Regions from separate parts of the Devosia sp. XK-2 genome, predicted to be linked through region 1. Evidence: predicted binding sites of a transcription regulator. Region 1 holds the regulator's gene; each other region holds the start of a gene.
What was found. The regulator LexA, encoded in region 1, represses DNA repair genes until DNA is damaged. The targets are predictions, from matches to a motif close to TGTTCNNNNTGTGTTCNG.
Positions count from the first base shown of each region.

Region 2: rmuC (DNA recombination protein RmuC) is a predicted target of LexA. The motif match lies at 2,941-2,958, and genes of this name have one in related genera.
Region 3: ruvC (crossover junction endodeoxyribonuclease RuvC) is a predicted target of LexA. The motif match lies at 1,635-1,652, and genes of this name have one in related genera.

Region 1 covers NZ_CP146608.1:1,645,307-1,650,172, forward strand. The annotation lists gene V8Z65_RS07895 (IlvD/Edd family dehydratase) at 1-1,555, shown strand, start outside; gene V8Z65_RS07900 (NUDIX domain-containing protein) at 1,693-2,100, opposite strand; gene V8Z65_RS07905 (nuclear transport factor 2 family protein) at 2,090-2,476, opposite strand; gene lexA (transcriptional repressor LexA) at 2,478-3,194, opposite strand; gene glp (gephyrin-like molybdotransferase Glp) at 3,322-4,524, opposite strand; gene moaC (cyclic pyranopterin monophosphate synthase MoaC) at 4,521-4,866, opposite strand, start outside.
Region 2 covers NZ_CP146608.1:525,699-530,564, reverse strand. The annotation lists gene V8Z65_RS02500 (YbaB/EbfC family nucleoid-associated protein) at 1-181, shown strand, start outside; gene recR (recombination mediator RecR) at 194-790, shown strand; gene V8Z65_RS02490 (hypothetical protein) at 941-1,417, opposite strand; gene rmuC (DNA recombination protein RmuC) at 1,492-2,916, opposite strand; gene def (peptide deformylase) at 3,050-3,565, shown strand; gene fmt (methionyl-tRNA formyltransferase) at 3,733-4,656, shown strand; gene truA (tRNA pseudouridine(38-40) synthase TruA) at 4,760-4,866, shown strand, end outside.
Region 3 covers NZ_CP146608.1:2,859,637-2,864,502, reverse strand. The annotation lists gene V8Z65_RS14060 (AAA family ATPase) at 82-621, shown strand; gene V8Z65_RS14055 (GGDEF domain-containing protein) at 641-1,360, opposite strand; gene ruvC (crossover junction endodeoxyribonuclease RuvC) at 1,696-2,202, shown strand; gene ruvA (Holliday junction branch migration protein RuvA) at 2,199-2,816, shown strand; gene ruvB (Holliday junction branch migration DNA helicase RuvB) at 2,813-3,850, shown strand; gene V8Z65_RS14035 (NUDIX domain-containing protein) at 3,847-4,347, shown strand; gene V8Z65_RS14030 (DNA-directed RNA polymerase subunit alpha C-terminal domain-containing protein) at 4,344-4,553, shown strand; gene ybgC (tol-pal system-associated acyl-CoA thioesterase) at 4,550-4,866, shown strand, end outside.

The DNA of each region.
Region 1 (4,866 bases):
CGCCATTGAATTTCCGGTGCATCCGATCCAGGAAACGGGCAAGCGGCCCACTGCCGGTCTTGATCGCAACTTGGCCTATCTCGGACTTGTCGAGGTGCTTTATGGCTATCCGCTCGACGGCGTGGTGCTGACCATTGGCTGCGACAAGACTACCCCCGCCATGCTGATGGGTGCCGCCACGGTCAATATTCCGGCTATCGCGCTTTCCGTTGGTCCCATGCTTAACGGCTGGCACAAGGGCGAGCGCACCGGTTCGGGCACCATTGTCTGGAAGGCTAGGCAGATGCTGGCGGCCGGGGAAATCGACTATCCCAAATTCATTGAGCTCGTTGCGTCCTCGGCACCGTCCACGGGCTATTGCAACACCATGGGCACAGCTTCGACGATGAATTCGCTGGCCGAGGCCCTGGGCATGCAATTGCCGGGCTCAGCGGCCATTCCCGCGCCCTACCGCGACCGCCAGGAAATGGCCTATCGTACCGGCAAGCGCGCCGTGGAAATGGTGCATGAGGATCTCAAGCCCTCGGACATCCTGACCAAGGAGAATTTCCTCAACGCCATCGTCGTCAATTCGGCAATTGGCGGCTCGACCAATGCGCCGATCCATATCAACGCCATCGCCAAGCACATTGGTGTCGATCTCAAGATCGACGAATGGCAGCAACATGGCCATAAGGTCCCGTTGCTGGTCAATTTGCAGCCGGCCGGCGAATATCTAGGCGAAGACTACTACCACGCCGGTGGTGTGCCGGCCGTCGTCAACGAGCTGATGACGCAGGGCCTGATCCACGAGAACGCGCCGACGGTAAACGGCAAGACCATTGGCGAAAACTGCCGAACCACCGTCATCGAGGACGACAAGGTCATCCGGCACTTCAACGACCCGCTCAAAGCCGAGGCCGGGTTCCTGGTGCTGCGCGGCAACCTGTTCGACAATGCGATCATGAAGACCAGCGTTATCAGCCCCGAATTCAAGGAACGATATCTGTCCGATCCGGCGCATCCCAATATGTTCGAGGGTAAGGCGGTGGTCTTTGACGGCCCCGAGGACTACCACCATCGCATTGATGACCCGGCGCTCGACATCGACGAGCACACGCTGCTGTTCATGCGTGGCGCTGGGCCTGTAGGCTATCCGGGCGCAGCGGAAGTGGTGAACATGCGTCCGCCTGCTTATCTCATCAAGAAGGGTGTTTCCTCGCTCGCTTGCATTGGCGACGGTCGTCAGTCCGGCACATCGGGCTCGCCCTCGATTCTCAACGCGTCCCCCGAAGCCGCCGCCGGAGGCAATCTCGCTATTCTCAAGACGGGCGACCGGGTGCGCATCGATCTCAACAAGGGCGAAGCGAATATCCTGATCTCCAATGAGGAAATCGCGAGCCGCCGCGCTGCGCTCGAGGCCGATGGCGGCTACAAATTCCCCAGGCACCAGACGCCCTGGCAGGAAATCCAGCGCGGGCTCGTGGGCCAGTTGGGCGATGGCGCCATCCTCAAACCGGCCGAGAAATACCAGCGTATTGCCCAGACTGAGGGCGTGCCGCGCGACAATCACTAGGTTAATTCACCGCGAGCGAACTATCGGGCCCGTCGCCTTGAGGGGAGGGGCGATAGCGGGGCGTCAATCTGAATGTAAAATGCTATAGGTGCCCCGCACGAAACTACCAAAGGTCCGCCGCCTTGGCGGACCTTTTCTCATGGCTGGCGGGCACGGATCTCATTGAGCGCGCGCCTATAGATCTCGTGCCAATCCGGACCAGGACCATCCCTCAGCGGCCACCAGCGAAAAGCGAAGCGATGTCCGCCGTCGTCGGCGCAGAAAAACGCGAAGTGATCGGGCTGGGGCGGCACATCGACCGGCACGAAATGCCAGAGCTGCCCATCCGCAATATTCAGGCTCGACCAACTCACGCCGCTTCCAACGGTGCCAACCAAACCGGCCTCTTCAGCCAGTTCCCGAAGCGCGCCGTCTACTACGCGCTCGCCTGGCTCAAGCGTCCCCTTGACGAGCTGACAGCCAGCCAGCGGGTGTTTGAAAGCCAATATCTCGAGACTGTCCCTCGGCCCTCTCAGCACATAGGGGCAAACCTTTTCAACCAGCATCGACGGGCTCGGCGCTCAGATGCTCATGCACGACCTTCCAGCCATCAGGCTCCAGCCGCAAAACGCTCGTGCCTCGTCCGCCGCCCTGCGTCAGCTTCCCGTCAACAAGGCCGCGCCAGCCGAACCGATATAGACAGGCCGCCGAGCCATCGCCCTGGCAGAGCCAGCTAAGGTCTTCAATCCAGTAGAATTCATCGGCAATGCGCCGCCAGGTCTTCTCAAAGGCCCGACGCGCCGCATCAACACCGCAATGCGACCCTGAACTGAACCAGAACACGACGTCCTTCGACAGCATCGGCAGCAGGGCATCGAAGCGATGCTCGTTGATCACCTCGCCATAGAAGGCCATTGCGGCCTGTGGCGAGGTGAAACCCATCTCAATACTTCCGCATCAGGCCCACAAGCCGGCCCTGCACCTTGACCCGGTCCGGCGGGAAAATGCGGGTTTCATAGGCCGGATTGGCGGCTTCCAGCGCCACCGTATCGCCCTTGCGGCGTAGGCGCTTTAGGGTCGCTTCTTCGTCATCGACCAATGCGACAATGATCTCGCCGGTTGACGCATGTTCCTGCTTCTTGATGAGCACGGTATCGCCATCGAAAATGCCGGCCTCGATCATGGAATCACCACGCACTTCAAGGGCATAGTGCTCGCCGGCGCCCAGCATCTCGGGTGGCACAGCGATCGTATGGGAGTGGGTCTGAATGGCCTCGATGGGTGTACCGGCCGCGATGCGGCCCATGACCGGAATGGATACTGGACGGGCGTAATCGTCTGATCCACCAGGGTTATTTCGGGGCGGCGAGGCGACCTTGCCCAGATTGCCCTCTATAACGGAGGGCTCGAAGCGTGCCTTGCGCCCACCCAGCGACGGGTTCATGGAATCTGGGAGCTTGACCACTTCCAGCGCCCGGGCCCGGTTGGGCAGGCGGCGGATGAAGCCGCGCTCTTCAAGCGCCGTGATCAGCCGGTGGATGCCAGATTTCGATGCGAGATCAAGGGCATCCTTCATCTCGTCAAAGCTCGGGGGAATGCCGCTCTCCTTCATCCTTTCGTGGATGAACATCAGCAGCTCGTGTTGTTTGCGTGTCAGCATTGGCCCCACAACCCCAGAATCGGAACATAGACGGAACGACCATACATGTTCCATTTATGTTCTGCAATAGCTCCGGCCGGAGGCCAGGACCCCGTTAATGAAGGGGTTCTGAACAAACTGACAGGAATCAGAAGGCGTCGATGGGGAGGGCCTCGACCAGGGCGCCGGCCGGTCGCCCGGGATCCAGCTCGGGCTGCACGATCAGGAGGTCCGCGGCCGCAAGAGACGATGTGTGTCCACTATCGGTCTGGCTGATGGGTTCCGCCATGGGACCGTACTCTCTCTGCAGCAGCCGGGCGCGCATGAAGTGGCGGCGGGCCGTATTCGGGGGTGTGGCGGCGGCCAACGGCAAATGCCAGGTCAGGGGGGCCGGTGCGCCAAGCCAGGCGCGCAGGGCAGGCTTTATGAAGACAAGGGCGGTCACCATGGCCGAAACCGGATTGCCGGGCAGGCCGAAGACCAGAGTTTTGCCGCTCGTACCGAACATCAGCGGCTTGCCCGGCCGCATATTGATGCGCCAGAAGTCGAGGGTAACGCCCAGCTCCTTGAGCACATCCTGGACGAGATCATGCTCGCCCACCGAAGCGCCACCCGTCGTAATCAGGACATCGGGCTCTTCCGCAAAGGCTTTCGACAGCCGTTCGCGCAAAGACGCTGCGTCGTCCGGAATGATGCCATGATCGCGGATGGTGCTGGCATAGGGCGCCAGCATGGCGGTGAGGCCAAAACTGTTGGAGGCCACGATCTGGTCCGGGCCGAGCGGGTTGCCGGGCAAGACCAGTTCGTCGCCAGTCGCCATCAGCGCGATGCGCGGCCGCCTGGCCGCCACGAGTTCAGCTTTGTTGGCCGCCGCAGCGACAGCGATCTGCATCGGCGTCAGGCATGTTCCTGGGCCAATCAGCACCTGACCCGTCGCAAAATCGTTACCCTTCGGACGAATGCTGTGACCAAGCCGGGCAGGGGCCGTGAACCGGACCTTTTCGCCTTCCCGGACGGCTTCTTCCTGCATGATGACCGTATCCGCGCCCGGCGGAACCGGCGCACCGGTGAAAATGCGGACAGCCTGTCTGTGGCCGACCGATCCCGGAAAACCGGCGCCGGCCTGTGACGTACCGATGACGTCGAGCCAAATATCCTCCGCAACGTCCGCTGCCCTCATGGCATAGCCGTCCATGGCGCTGGCGTCGAAAGGGGGCTGGTCGTGATCGGCAATGACGGGGGCGTAAAGGACCCGCCCAGCGGCCGCGCTCAATGTGACGATTTCACCGGCGGGGGCAGGCACTCGCGCCAGAATGGCCTTCAAGGCCTCGTCGACCGGCAAGAGGCTCATGGCGTCCGCACAAAGTCGCCGGACTTGCCGCCGGATTTTTCGACAAGGCAGAGATCGGAGATGACCATGGCCCGGTCGATGGCCTTGGCCATGTCATAGAGCGTTAGGGCGGCAGTCGAAGCGGCGGTCAACGCCTCCATCTCTACCCCGGTCTGGCCGGTCGTCTCGGCGGCCGCCCGAATGCGGATGCTGGTCTCGCTGTCGGCCTCGATATCGACGCTGACCTTGGTCAGCGGGATCGGATGGCAAAGCGGGATCAATTCGGCAGTTTTCTTGGCGGCCATGATGCCGGCAATGCGGGCCACGGCCAGCGCGTCGCCTTTTTTGAGGCCACCACCAAGA
Region 2 (4,866 bases), 1.1 Mb from region 1:
GATGAAGGGGCTCAAGATCGACCCCGCGCTCTTGAAGCCGGAAGATACCGAGGTGGTCGAAGACCTGATCATCGCCGCCTTCAACGATGCCAAGGGCAAGAGCGAGGCCGAAGCGCAGCGCAAGATGGCCGAAGTCACCGCCGGCCTGCCCATTCCCCCGGGCATGAAGCTGCCGTTCTAGGCTGGCGCCGCTATGGCCACTGGCGGACCTGAAATCGAACAATTGATCCAGCTCCTGGCACGCCTGCCGGGGCTTGGGCCGCGCTCGGCGCGGCGGGCGGTGCTGCATCTGATCAAGAAAAAAGAGCAACTCATGCTGCCGCTTTCGGCGGCGCTGGACCGGGCCGTTGTGGCGGTGAAGAGCTGCGAGGTGTGCGGCAATGTCGACACCCAGAGCCCTTGCTCGATCTGCGCCGATCCGCGCCGGGGTGAGGGCGGCATTCTCATTGTCGTGGAAGATGTGGCCGACCTCTGGGCGCTGGAACGGGCGGGGGTGGGACAGGTGCGCTACCATGTGCTGGGCGGTGTGCTGTCGCCGCTCGATGGGGTGGGGCCGGACGATCTGAACCTGGAAGGACTGATCGGGCGGTCGCAGGATTATGCGGAAATCGTACTGGCGATGAATGCCACGGTGGAGGGCCAGACCACGGCGCATTACATTACCGACCGGCTGGCGGGCAGCGGGATCAAGGTCACGCGGCTGGCCCATGGCGTGCCGGTGGGCGGCGAACTGGACTATCTCGACGAGGGGACGCTGAGCCAGGCGCTCAAGGCACGAACCGAGATTTAGGGAATAGTTGGGCAGCCCCCACCCTTGATCCCTCCCCACAACGGGGAGGGAGACGATGAACATTGAAGCTGCGGCCCTGCGCATCCCTCCCCTTGATGGGGAGGGAACGAGGGTGGGGTGACAGCCGGCCCCTGCACTTCCTACAGACGCTCAATGCAGATGCGGGTCGAACTCCTCGCTGCCGTGCCAGACATGGTCGTCGTCGACCGGTCCGTCCTCATCTTCTTCGTAGAATTCATCCTCGCCGATCAGCACATCGCGCGCATCGGTATCGTCGGGTGAAAGCGCATCGAGATGGTCAGCCGGATCGGCAGACATGGACGCGTCGATATTGCCGGTCTCGTCGGTATTTTCGAGGTCGCGCTGCAACTCGGCGATCGCGCGGTCCAGTTCCTCGAGCATATAGGCGGGGTCCTGACCGCCAAAATCACCGCTTTCGCGCTCGGCAGCTTCGTGACGCATTTCCCATAGGCGATCGAGGCGGTCCCGCGCGGGCCGGTCATTGCCATAGAGCAGGTCCTCGATTTCACTTTGGCTATAGGGCTGGGCGATGCCGGGCGTGTCGGCATTGTCGAAGCTGGTTTCCTGGGGCACGAGGCTCCCTGGATGATCGTGGTTCTGCACCATGACGGGCCTCCCTTATGCAGTTACACAATGGGGAAACGCAGCAAGGCCGCGAGAGTTCGATCACGGGATCGATTTCAATTGAGATCGCCCGGCTCGTCCTTGACCAGACGCAGGGCCGGCGTTTCATCGGCGGAACTTTCCCAGCCCGGCGGGATGGGCTTATTGGATTTGGCACCCAGTTCACGCAGCATTTCGACCTGGCGCACCACATTGCCGCGCCCGGAGGTCAGCTGGTCCCTGGCCTTGGCATAGGCGCGCTGGGACTTGTCGATCGCGTCGCCGACCTGGTCCATGGTGCCCAAAAAACCAGCGACCTTGTCGAAAAGCTGGCCGGCGCGCTCGGCGATCTCCTCGGCATTCTGGTGGCGCTTTTCGATGTCCCAGACATTGCGCACGGTGCGCAGCACCGTCATCAAGGTGGTCGGCGTGGTCAGCATGACGCCCTTGCCCATGCCGAACTCGACCAGCTTGGTATCGTGCTGAATGGCCGTGGCGAGAGCACTCTCGATGGGTACGAACATCATCACATAGTCGAGGCTCGACTTGGCCGCGCGGTGATAGGTCTTGTCGCCCAGCGTGGTGATATGGCCGCGCACCGAGGTGATGTGGGCCCGCAAATGCTGATCGCGGTCATCTTCGGGGCTGTTCACAAAAGCCTCAAAGGCCGTGAGGGACACTTTGGAATCGATGACCAGCCGGTCGCCATTGGGCATGAGGATTTCAACGTCAGTGCGGACGCGCTGCCCGTCCTCGCCGGTATGGCTTTGCTGGGTGAAATATTGCTCGCCCTCACGCAGGCCGGATTGTTCGAGAATGGTGGAAAGGATCATTTCCCCCCAGGCGCCCTGGGTCTGCGAATTGCCCTTTAGCGCCCGCGTGAGGTTCTGCGCCTCGGTGGTAATCTGCAGATTGCTCTCGGCCAGGGCGCGGATGCGCTCGCCCATGGCGGAGCGGTCCTCCACCAGGTTCTTGTGGAACTCGGTGATCTTGTCCTGCAGGGGCTTGAGCAGGGTATCGACCTGTTCGCGGTTCTGCTTGGTGAAGGTCTCGCTATGGGACCGCAGCACGTCGCCGGCGATGGATTTGAACTCATCCGTCATCTGCTGGCGGGCTTCGGTGAAGCGCTTCAAATTGGCCTCGTTCTGCCGCGCCTGTTCGTCGAGCCGGGTGCGCATGGCTGCGAGTTCGGATTGCAGGCCGCCGGACTTTTCCCGCTCGGCATCAAGCAGATCGGCCGCGCGCTCCCGCTCGCGCTCGACCTGAGCCTCAAGGTCGCGAATGCGGGCATCGCGGCCGGCAATCTGTTCAAGGAAATTGGCGCGCAGACCTTCGGCCGCCTCACGCGCCTGCAATTCGGCGCGCGCAGCGCCGGCCCGGGCCGAAACAACCAGCCAGACGATCAGAAGGACAATAATGACCACGCCGACGGCCAGCATGGCCGTGGCGGTGGTGACTGGGAGAGAGCCCAGGGAGAACAGAACGGCATCGAGATCACGCATTGGTCCACCTTAACCCGATTCTTTTGTTCGCAAAATGTTCCAGGCGAATGGTGGATTGAACCGGCCCGCAGTTGACCCAGAGGCCGGAAATCGCCATATCGGAGACAATCCATTCTTCGCCGGACTTTTTGCCATGGCCGTTCGCCCAATCCTCATCATTCCAGACGCGCGCCTGCGCGCCGTTGCCGACCCGATCATCGAGGTCGATGACGAGATCAAGGCGCTGGCCAAGGATATGCTGGACACCATGTATGATGCGCCGGGCATTGGCCTGGCCGCGCCCCAGATCGGGGTGATGAAGCGCATTGTAGTGATGGACCTGGCGGGCGAAGGCGAGCCCCCTGCTCCGCTGGTGATGATCAATCCCGAGATCACGCATTTCGGCGAGCAGATGCAGGTGACCGAGGAAGGATGCCTTTCCATTCCCGAACTCTATTACGAGGTCGAGCGCCCCAATGACGTGACGGTGAAATATACCGATCTCGAGGGCAAGGAGGTCACCAAGGAGGCCGAGGGCAAGCTGGCCGTCTGCATCCAGCACGAACTCGATCACCTCGATGGCGTGCTCTATATCGACTATCTCAGCCGTCTGAAGCGCGACCGCGTGATCAAGAAATTCGACAAGGCCGCCAAGCGGGCGGCTGGCTGATTTTTCTTCTCCCCATCGGGGAGAAGATGGCGCCCCCGGGCCGCGTCGCGCCCGAGGGCAGGCTGCGCACCGGATGAGGGGAGTTGCCGAACGCCCCCTCACCCGTCTCGCCCTCCGGGCGATCCACCCTCTCCCCGATGGGGAGAGGAATAAGAGGAATCTCCCAAATGCGCGTCGTTTTCATGGGTACGCCGGACTTTTCCGTTCCGACGCTGACCGAGATCGTCTCGGCCGGGCATGAGGTGGTGGCCGTCTATACGCGCGCGCCAAAGCCGGCGGGGCGCGGTCAGGCCGAGCGCAGGAGCCCTGTGCATGAAACGGCAGAGGCTTTTGGCATTCCCGTTTTCACGCCGCGCTCGCTTAAGGGTGAAACCGAACAGGCCCAATTTGCCGCGCTTGGTGCCGAAGTGGCGGTGGTGGTGGCCTATGGGCTATTGCTGCCCAAGGCCGTTCTCGATGCGCCTGAGCATGGATGCCTGAACCTGCACGGATCGCTGCTGCCGCGCTGGCGGGGCGCCGCGCCGATCCAGCGCGCCATTATGGCCGGGGACAAAGAGACCGGCATTGTGGTGATGAAAATGGATGAGGGGCTCGATACCGGCGCCATGGGGCCGACCGAGATCATTCCCATCACCCCTGACATGACGGCGGGCGAATTGCACGACCAGATGAAGCTGGTTGGTGCCGACCTGATGGGCCGGGCGCTGGCGGCGCTGGAACGGGGGAGCCTCGATTTTACCCCGCAGCCCGAAAGTGGCGAAACCTATGCGACCAAGATCGACAAGGCCGAGGCGCGGATCGATTTTTCAAAGGGCGCGGAAGAGGTCCACAATCTGATCCGCGGATTGTCGCCTTTTCCTGGGGCCTGGTTCGAGATGCAATTGGCGGGTAAGCCGGTGCGCATCAAGGCGCTGCGATCGAGCCTTGCTGATGGCACGGGGGCACCGGGCGCATTGATCGGGGAGGACTTGACCATTGCCTGCGGGACCGGAGCGTTAAGGCTGACCCAAGTGCAGCGCGAGGGCAAGGGCGCCATGGATGCGGCGACATTCCTGCGCGGTGCGGGGGCGTTGCCGGAGGCTGTAGGTTAGGACGAACGATGCCTTTTACGTACTCGGTGGGTTCCCTCCAATGCCGCAGCCTTGCTGGTCCGCCTGAACCCCGCCCCCTCCCCGCAAGGGGGAGGTGAGGTAGATGCCACGCTATAAGCTCACCATCGAATATGACGGAACCCCCTTCTGCGGTTGGCAGCGGCAGGCGGACCGGATGAGTGTGCAGCAGGCGCTTGAAGAGGCTATCGG
Region 3 (4,866 bases), 1.2 Mb from region 1:
TAGTTGGGGCGGCGCGCATTACGGCTTGTCGTGGGCCGATGTCCTGGGTCAGTCTCCCCTCATCATGGAGGAGAGCCAGCAATGCTCATTGTACTCAATGGCTATCCGGGTGTGGGCAAGCTCACCATCGGGCAAGAGCTGGCCGCACGCGTCGCGGGTCGTCTTCTCGATATCCACACGGTCTATAACGTCGCCTTTGCCCTGACGGAGTTCAGGTCGCCCGCTTTTGTGGCGACGGTCGAGAAAGTCGAGGCCATCGCGCACGATCTCATTCGCGACCTGCCGGCCGATGTTCCGGTGATCATTACCACCGTTTTGGCGGGTGACAGCGAATGGGGCACCGCCGAGTGGCGCCGGATCGAGGCTCTCGGGCGAGATCGTGCCCCGCTTTATGTCGTGCACCTGCATTGTGACCTCGATGAGAATATGCGCCGCATTCAAGCGGAAGGGCGGGGCGCCAAACGAAAGCCCAGGGATGGGGAAATGGCGCGCCGAAACCATGCCGAGGCAAAGTCATTGCTGGGCGCCGATGCGCCGCATCTGCTACGTCTCGACGTGACGAGGCTTATGTCGGATGAAGCGGCGGTCAGCATAATGGACTGGATTGCCGAGAAGGCCTGATGTCGGTGCCACTCTTTATTTATGCACTGCGCCTGAGGGCGATGACGGGGTGATCGTCGATATCGGCCAGGGCGGTGGCGTTGCGCCCGGCGCGTTTGGCGCCATAGAGGTGCTGGTCGGCGATACGGAAGAGCTGGGCAAAGGAGGCGGGCCGTGAAAAGGCGGCGCCGCCAATGCTGACGGAAAGGGGATGGACCTGCCCGTCGGGGGCGAAATAGGCGGCGGCGACCGACAGGCGGATGCGCTCGGCGACAATCTGGGCCTGCTGCTCGGTTACCCCAGGCAGGAAGACAGCAAATTCCTCCCCGCCCATGCGGCCCACAAAGTCGCCGCGGCGCAGGACGGAGCGAATGGCGCGGGCGATGATGGTCAGGGCATGATCGCCATTGTCGTGGCCGTAAAGGTCGTTGATGGCCTTGAAATTATCCGCGTCGATCATCAGCAGGGCGCCGATTGCGGACGAACTGGCGCTCTGCAGCCAATGTCCGACCCGGTCGGCAAAGGCGCTACGATTGAGACAGGCAGTCAGACCATCGGTGCGCGCGACGCGATCCAGGCGCATATTGGCAATGGCCAGGCTGCGCAGACGCAAGCTGCAAAAGAAAAAGAGCGGCGCTCCGATAAGGATCGGCAGAGCCGTTGCGCCGGCCAGCAGACGCCAGGCGAGATCGCCGCGCAAATCGTTAAAGGCGACCGTGGTGAAGGCGATGGACAGCAGCACGCATGAGAGCGTGCCCATAAGTGTCCACCGTCCGACGCTGGACAATGCGGGGACAGTCGGGTTGCGGCACGGCATCAGCTCGACATGCCGCCTTCCTGCCGGCGAAAATGACCGGCATGCGAAGCGTTTGGTATGGCCATGCCCAGGCAGGTGTTCCCGGCGAGCCGGATAATCGCTCCAGACATTTCTACCCCATTTGTCCCTACGTCCGCCGGGACGCTAACGGCTGGTTCGTGAATGCAAAGTTTGCCTGTTTGGTAAAACTTTAAGGCGCATTGTAACGGGCAAATTTTGTTGCCTATTTGTTCACTTCGGGCTTGGTATGGTCGGGTCTTCCCACTACAAGGAAAACCATGACGAGAGCTGTACGAATCATCGGAATCGATCCGGGGCTGCGGCGTTGCGGCTGGGGCATTATCGAGGCTGTGGACAACCGGCTGAGCTATGTGGCCGGTGGAACGCTGACCCCGCCGATCGAGGGTGCGCTGGCCGACCGGCTGGCGAACCTGGCCGAGGCGCTGGGCGCAGTGCTGGATCAGCACCGGCCCGATGAGGCGGCTGTGGAAGAAACTTTCGTCAATTCCGGTCCACGCTCGGCGCTGATCCTGGGCCAGGCGCGCGGGGTGACGCTGGTGGTACCGGCGCTGCGCGGGCTGGTGGTGGCCGAATATGCAACCAATCTGGTCAAGAAATCGGTGGTCGGCACCGGCCATGCCGAGAAGAACCAGGTGGCGCTGATGGTCAAGACGCTGCTGCCGGCGGCGGTGATCAAGGGCGCCGACGCAGCCGATGCGCTGGCGGTTGCCATCTGCCATGCGCATCATCGGGTTTCGGCGCGCCGCATGGGAGCTCTGGCATGATCGGCAAGCTCAAGGGGCTGGTGGACAGTTTCGGCGATGATCATGCGCTGATCGATTGCGGCGGCGTTTGCTACGAGGTGTTCTGTTCGGGGCGGACGCTGCAGGCGCTGCCGCGGGTGGGCGAGCCGGCGGTGGTCTTCGTCGAGACCGTGGTGCGCGAGGATTTCATCAAGCTCTATGGCTTTGCCAATGAGGCGGAAAAGAGCTGGTTCCTGCTGCTGACCAGCGTGCAGGGGGTTGGCGCGAGAGTGGCGCTGGCGATCCTGTCGGTGCTGTCGCCGTCGGAACTCTCGAGTGCGGTGGCCCTGCAGGACAAGGCGATGATCGGCCGTGCCAATGGCGTGGGGCCGAAGCTGGCTTTGCGCGTGGTTACCGAACTCAAAGGCAAGGTGCCGGCCATTGGGACTATTGATGCGGGAACGCTGGGCCTGCAGACGGCGCTGGGCGAGGGTGTCGCCAGCTCCAATGTCAGCGATGCGGTTTCGGCGCTCACCAATCTGGGTTATTCGAGCGCTCAGGCATCGTCTGCCCTGGCCCGCGTCGTGGCCAAGGAAGGCGAGGACACGCCGACCGAGAAGCTGATCCGGCTGGGACTTAGGGAATTGAGCGTTTGACCGATCTGACTTCTGCATCAAGCGGCCGGGACGATAATCTCGATGTTTCGCTGCGGCCTTCCGGTTTTGCCGATTTCGTCGGGCAGGCCGATGCGCGGGCCAATCTGGAAGTGTTCATCGAGGCGGCCAAGAAGCGTGGCGCGGCGCTGGACCATGTGCTGTTCGTGGGGCCGCCGGGGCTGGGCAAGACGACATTGGCGCAGATTATAGCCAAGGAACTGGGCGTGGGTTTTCGCGCCACTTCTGGCCCGGTGATTGCCAAGGCCGGGGACCTGGCGGCGCTGTTGACCAATCTCGAAGAGCGCGATGTGCTCTTTATCGATGAAATTCACCGGCTTAACCCGGCTATCGAGGAAGTGCTCTATCCGGCGATGGAGGACTTTCAGCTTGACCTGATCATCGGCGAGGGTCCGGCGGCGCGGTCAGTGCGGATTGACCTGGCCAAGTTCACATTGGTTGGTGCGACAACCCGCGCGGGCCTTTTGACGACGCCGCTGCGCGATCGCTTCGGCATTCCGGTGCGGCTCAATTTCTATACGCCCGAGGAACTGGTGCAGATCGTGACGCGGGGGGCGCGGCTGCTGGGCATGGCCATGGCGCCCGATGGGGCGATGGAGATTGCGCGCCGCTCTCGGGGGACGCCGCGCATTGCCGGGCGGCTTTTGCGCCGGGTGATCGATTTTGCCATGGTGGACGGCGCCAGCGAGGTCAATCGGGCCATTGCCGACAAGGCGCTGTTGCGGCTCGATGTGGATGCGCGGGGACTCGATCAGCTCGACCGGCGCTATCTCAACACCATTGCTGATTTCTATAATGGCGGGCCGGTGGGTATCGAGACCATTGCGGCGGCCCTGAGCGAGCCGCGCGATGCCATCGAGGAAATCGTCGAACCCTATCTGCTGCAGCAGGGGTTCATTCAGCGCACGCCGCGCGGACGCATGTTGACCGCGATTGCGTTCCAGCACCTCAACAAGGTCGTGCCGCAGGGCTTTGTAGGCCTGCAATCGAGCCTGTTCGAGGAGGACGGGGAATGAGCGCGCGGCATGTGATCAGTTTTCCCATCGAGGGGCAGCGTTTCAACTTCCGTGTAGCCGGGGTCATCATCGTGGATGGGCATGTGCTGGTCTGCCGCGAGGATGATGACGGCTATACCATGCTGCCAGGCGGGCGGATCGAATTGGGGGAGCCCAGTGGCCTGAGCCTTGAGCGGGAGATGGAAGAGGAGCTGGCGATGCCAGCAAATATCGGTCCCATGATCGCCACCTCGGAGAGCTTTTATCGTCGCGAGGACGAGGATTTCCACGAGCTGGGCTTTTTCTATGAGGTCAACCTGCCGGGACAGGCGCCCAATGGGGCGTCGCCCTGGCTGCAACGTCCCGATGAAGGTCATATCCTGTCCTTCTATTGGGTGCCTCTGGAGCGGGGCGAGCTGGAGCGTTTCAATCTTCTGCCGCGCTGGCTGCCGGATTTCCTGCGCAATTTGCCTGACGCGCAGGTCCATATCGCCCATGACGAGCGCGGCCCGGCATGAACGGGGTTGATGATCGCATTGTCGAGGTGGTGAAGCTGAGCCGTCCGGCACAGCGGGCCCTGGCGGCCGCGGGCATCGAGACATTTGCCGATCTGGCGACCTGGGCGAAAGCGGATGTGGCGGGCCTGCACGGGGTCGGGCCGAAATCCTTCACCGAACTGGACCCGGCCATGGCTGCGCGCGGGCTGGACTACAGGGCGCCATGAGTGCACATGCGATCAACATCCGGATCTATTACGAAGACACCGATTTTTCGGGCAATGTCTATCACGCGGCCTATCTCAAATTCTTTGAACGTGCGCGCACCGAGTTCCTGCGTGACCTCGATGTTCATCATTCCGAACTTGCCGGGCAGGGGCTGGCTTTTGCCGTCAGGGCGATGACGCTGGACTTTCAGGCGGCGGCGCGGATCGACGATGTCTTGACCGTGACCACCGATGTGGTCGAGGTCACCGGGGCCCGTCTGGTGCTGGACCAGACAATTTCGCGTGAAGACCGGGTCGTCACCAAGGCCCAGGT